One region of the Halomonas sp. 141 genome, then DNA from elsewhere that is predicted to be linked to it. Evidence: predicted binding sites of a transcription regulator. Region 1 holds the regulator's gene; the other holds the start of a gene.
The links. The regulator sigma-54, encoded in region 1, starts transcription at its own class of promoters, with help from an activator protein. The targets are predictions, from matches to a motif close to TGGCACNNNNNTTGCTNT.
Positions count from the first base shown of each region.

Region 2: CWI66_RS12250 (sugar phosphorylase) is a predicted target of sigma-54. The motif match lies at 942-959, and genes of this name have one in related genera.

Region 1 covers NZ_PINZ01000002.1:100,236-102,613, forward strand. Annotated here, with positions in the region: gene hpf (ribosome hibernation-promoting factor, HPF/YfiA family) at 1-299, opposite strand, end outside; gene CWI66_RS01825 (RNA polymerase factor sigma-54) at 397-1,812, opposite strand; gene lptB (LPS export ABC transporter ATP-binding protein) at 1,918-2,378, opposite strand, start outside.
Region 2 covers NZ_PINZ01000028.1:28,879-31,256, reverse strand. Annotated here, with positions in the region: gene CWI66_RS12250 (sugar phosphorylase) at 1-909, opposite strand, end outside; gene nrdR (transcriptional regulator NrdR) at 1,192-1,704, shown strand; gene ribD (bifunctional diaminohydroxyphosphoribosylaminopyrimidine deaminase/5-amino-6-(5-phosphoribosylamino)uracil reductase RibD) at 1,701-2,378, shown strand, end outside.

The DNA.
Region 1 (2,378 bases):
CCAGCGCCTTGGGCGCGGGCTTGTGCTTTTTCCTTGTGTTTTACCAGCTGACGGTCGATTTTGTCCGCCAGGGCGTCAATGGCCGCGTACATGTCATTATCCTGCGCTTCCGCATGCAGGTCTGCTCCTGCGGCATGCAGCGTGCAAGCCGCTTGCTGGCGCTCCTTTTCGACAGATAAGGTGACCTGGACGGTCGTGATGTTGTCGTAGTGACGCTCAACGCGTTCCAGCTTTTCGTTTACGTAGTCACGCAAGGCGTCAGTCAGTTCAACGTGATGACCAGTGATGTTTACTTGCATTGACGTGCTCCTTATCCATCGGACTGTACTTCGATTGTAACCCTTTTTGGGCCATTGCAAAGCCCTCGCCGCGAGTTTGTTGGGCAAGAGCGTTTAACTAGCGCAAACGGCGTCGCTCGCTCGACGAAGGTATACCCATCGACTCTCGGTACTTGGCGACGGTGCGGCGTGCCACGGTAATGCCACCCTCTTCCAGCAGGGTGACCAGGCGACTGTCGGAGAGTGGCTTGCCTGGCGGCTCGTCCTGAATCAGTTTCTTGATGCGTGCTCGAATGGCCGTGCTGGAGTGGCTGTCGCCGCCCTCCTGGCCGCTGACCTGGCTGGAGAAGAAGTACTTGAGCTCGAAGACCCCGCGCGGGGTATGAATGTATTTCTGGGTGGTGACCCGGGAGATGGTCGATTCATGCATCTCTACCGCTTCGGCGATATCGGCCAGAATCAGCGGTTTCATGGCCTCTTCACCCTGCTCGAGGAAGCCTATCTGGCGGGCAATGATCTCGCGCCCCACGCGCAGCAGCGTGTCGTTGCGGCTCGACAGGCTCTTGATCAGCCAGCGAGCCTCCTGGAGGTGCTCTTTCAAAAACTGGTTGTCCTGGCTCTTGTCGGCGCGCTTGATCAGGCTGGCGTAGTCGGGCTGGATACGTAGCCGAGGCAGCGCTTCCGGGTTGAGTTCCAGATGCCAGCCCTCGTGATCGTGACGTACCACCAGGTCCGGCGTCACATAGCTGTCGTCGGTGACGCCGTAGGCGCTTCCGGGGCGAGGGTCAAGGCTGCGGATTAAACGAATGACATCGTCCAGCTGCTCGTCATCGAGGCTCAGGCGTCGTTTCAGCAGGCGCATGTCGTCCTTGCCCAGCGCTTCGAGAAACTGGCGTACCAGACGCTTGGCGGGCATCAACAGCGGAGTGTCTTCGGGTAGCGCGGCCAGCTGCAGCATCAGGCACTCGCGCAGGTCACGGGCGAACACGCCAGTAGGCTCGAACTGCTGCAGGCGCAGCAAGGTGTTTTCGACCTCGCGTTGGCTCAGGCCATCGTGGCCCTGCGCCTTGAGCCCCTCGCGGATGTCGTTGAGCGGCTGGGTCAGATAGCCGTTGGCATCCAGCGCATCGATGAGGCTCTCGGCAATGGCTTGCTCACGCGCAGAGAAGTCGGTCATGGCCAGTTGCCAGAGCAAGTGCCCGTGAAGGCTCTGCCCGGCCGCCTGGCGCTCGAAGTCCGGGCCTTCGCTACTGCCGCCCGCGCTGCCCATGTCCTGGTAGGTGTCGGACCAGTCGCTGTCCACGGAGAGCTCGTTGGGAATGCTGTCTGCCCACTCGGCTTCCTGAGGCTCGCTGACCGCCTGTTCGCCAAACTCATCCTCCTGTTCGAGCATGGGGTTGGCATCCAGCGCCTGCTGAATTTCTTGACGAAGGTCCAGCGTCGATAGCTGAAGCAGCGCAATGGCCTGCTGCAGCTGAGGTGTCATGGTCAGCTGTGTGCCGATGCGCAGTTGAAGAGAAGCTTTCATGACCATCTGAGAACCACTCGTTAATCAGAAAGCTCCACCCTAGAGCGACTCTCCGTTTGGTGCAAGTGCAATAAGCATGCCACTAAATAAAATGTCTTCGTGGGCCATTATTTAAAGGCGGAAGTCGGCGCCCAGGTAGACGTCGCGCACCTTCTGGTTATTGAGAATTTCCTGGGGGTTTCCACTGGCTATGATGTGTCCGTCGCCAACAATATAGGCAATATCGCAGATATCCAGGGTTTCACGCACGTTGTGGTCGGTGATGAGGACGCCAATATGACGCTTCTTGAGCGCGCGTATGATCGATTTGATATCGCCCACGGAAATGGGGTCGACGCCAGCAAAAGGTTCGTCCAGTAGAATGAAAGCGGGCTCGGTGGCCAGCGAGCGGGCAATTTCCACCCGTCGCCGCTCGCCGCCCGACAGGCTCATGCCCAGGTTGTCGCGAATATGGGTGATGTGGAAGTCTTCCAGCAGGGATTCGAGCTTCGCTTCTCGGCTATTGCGGTCCAGCTCCCGGCGCGTTTCCAGAATGGCCATGATGTTGTCGGCCACCGACAGCTTGCGAAAGA
Region 2 (2,378 bases), on a different contig from region 1:
GTCCGGCGGGCCTTCCGCCAGGCGTTCGAGGCCGAAATAGCTGATGTTTTCGGCGTGGGGCACGTTGGTTTCGGTGATGATCAAGGTGCCGGGGGCGATCTCATCGACGATGGCGCGTAGCAGGCGCACCACGGTATGGGTTTCGGGCAGGTGAATACAGGCCGTGCCCAGCCGCTTCCACAAGAATGCCACGGCATCGAGGCGGATGATCCTCACTCCCTGCTGCAGATAAAACAGCAGGATGCCGACGAATTCCAGCAGGACATCCGGGTTCTCGAAATTCAGGTCGATCTGGTCTTCCGAAAACGTGGCCCACAGGTGGCGTGTGCCCCGGCGGGTGGAGACAGGCACGAGCAGCGGGCTACTGCGTGGCCGCGTGACCTGAGAAACATCGGTGTCAGGGTCCACCTCGATAAAGTAGTCCCGCCCCGGCAGGCTGCCGGTCAGGTAATCCACGAACCACAGCGATTCACGGGAAACGTGGTTGAGCACCAGGTCGCCCATCACGTCATAGTGGCTGGCCAGGTCACGGATATGCGACCAGTCTCCCAGTTCGGGGTTGACCTCCCGGTAATGGATGACCGAAAAACCGTCGTCGCTGCTCCAGGGGAAGAAGGGCAGCACGTGCACCCCGCTGATCGTCTCGCCCAGGTGGCGCTGCAGAAAGTGGTTCAGTACGCCCAGTGGGGGCGTGCCGTCTGCCACGATGGAGTCACCATAGCTGATGACCCACTGATCCTTTTCGCTCCATGTTGGTGCAATGCCGCTCTGCTCAGCAGATAAAGGCGCCGCTGGAAGCAGCGGTCGGAAGTGTGCCAAATGCTGTTCGAGGCGCCGCTGTACTTCCCCTGCGCGCTCGCCGTACAGGTGGGTCAAGTAACGCTGTAGCCTGAGCTCAAATGCCGTCATGGGTGCCTCCTTTCAATCAACCTTCGACAAACGCTGCAGCTTGTGTGCCAAATCGTTACAATATAGGAGAATACTGTGCGAAATGACGTACAAGTCATGAGTACGCCTGCTTTTGCAGGCACGACAAGCGGTAGTGGGATGGTTTACCCAACGATCCTTGAAGAGTTCTTAAAATAGCTTACAAAACAAGAGATAGCAGGCGGCCCGTTGGCACGGCTGGTATCTACGGGGCTGACACGCTGAGCGCACTTGAGGGTGCGTGCCGACAATAGGTTGACTGCCATGCATTGTCCTTTTTGTGGTGCAAACGATACGCGAGTAACGGATTCACGCCTGGTGGCCGACGGTGACCAGGTGCGTCGCCGTCGCCAGTGTGCAAGCTGCCATGAGCGCTTCACGACCTATGAAACGGCGGAGCTGATCATGCCCAGGGTGGTGAAGTCGGATGGCTCGCGGGAGACCTTCAGCGAGGCTAAATTACGAGCTGGCATGCTGCGGGCGTTGGAAAAGCGCCCGGTCAGCGCGGAAGCCATCGAAGCCGCCGTGGAGCGTATCCGCCAATCCCTGCGCGCCCGCGGTGACCGCGAGGTGAATGCCCGTGACGTGGGCGAGGCCGTCATGCAGGCGCTACGCAGCCTGGATCAGGTGGCGTATATTCGCTTTGCGTCGGTGTATCGTAAGTTTCAGGATCTGGACGAGTTTCGGGCTGAAATCGACCGGCTGTCTCAGGAACCTGCTCAAGAGCCTGGCGATGACGCTGCCAGTGGGCCCGCGTCGAAAGAGGCTGAAGGATGAGCCTGTTCTCTGTTGCAGACCACCGTTTCATGGCCCGCGCCCTGAAACTGGCCCGCCAGGGCCTGTATACCACGGACCCCAATCCCCGCGTGGGGTGCGTCATCGTCCGCTACGATCGTTCGGCCGAAGGGCAGGTCGTGGGCGAAGGCTACCACTTACGCGCCGGTGAGCCGCATGCCGAAGTGCATGCGTTGGCAGCCGCAGGGGAACAGGCCCGTGGCGCCACGGCCTATGTGACGCTGGAGCCCTGTTCCCATACCGGGCGTACCGGCCCCTGTGCCGTGGCGCTGGCCAATGCCGGTGTAGGGCGCGTGGTAGTGGCCATGGGGGACCCCAATCCGCAAGTGAGTGGGCGGGGGATAGAGCATTTGAGAGCTGCCGGTATCGAGGTTCACGTGGGCCTGCTTGAGCAGGATGCACGGGCGCTCAATCCCGGGTTCGTGTTGCGCATGCAGTCACGGCGTCCGTTCGTGCGCTTGAAAATGGCGATGAGCCTGGATGGTCGAACGGCCATGGGCTCAGGGGAGTCGCAGTGGATCACTGGCCCGCAGGCGCGCACCCAAGTGCAGCGCCTGCGGGCACGCTCCAGCGCGATTCTCAGTGGCGTGGAGTCCATGATCATGGACGATGCGCGGCTGACGTTGCGGCCCGAACAGCTGGCGCTACCCCAGGCC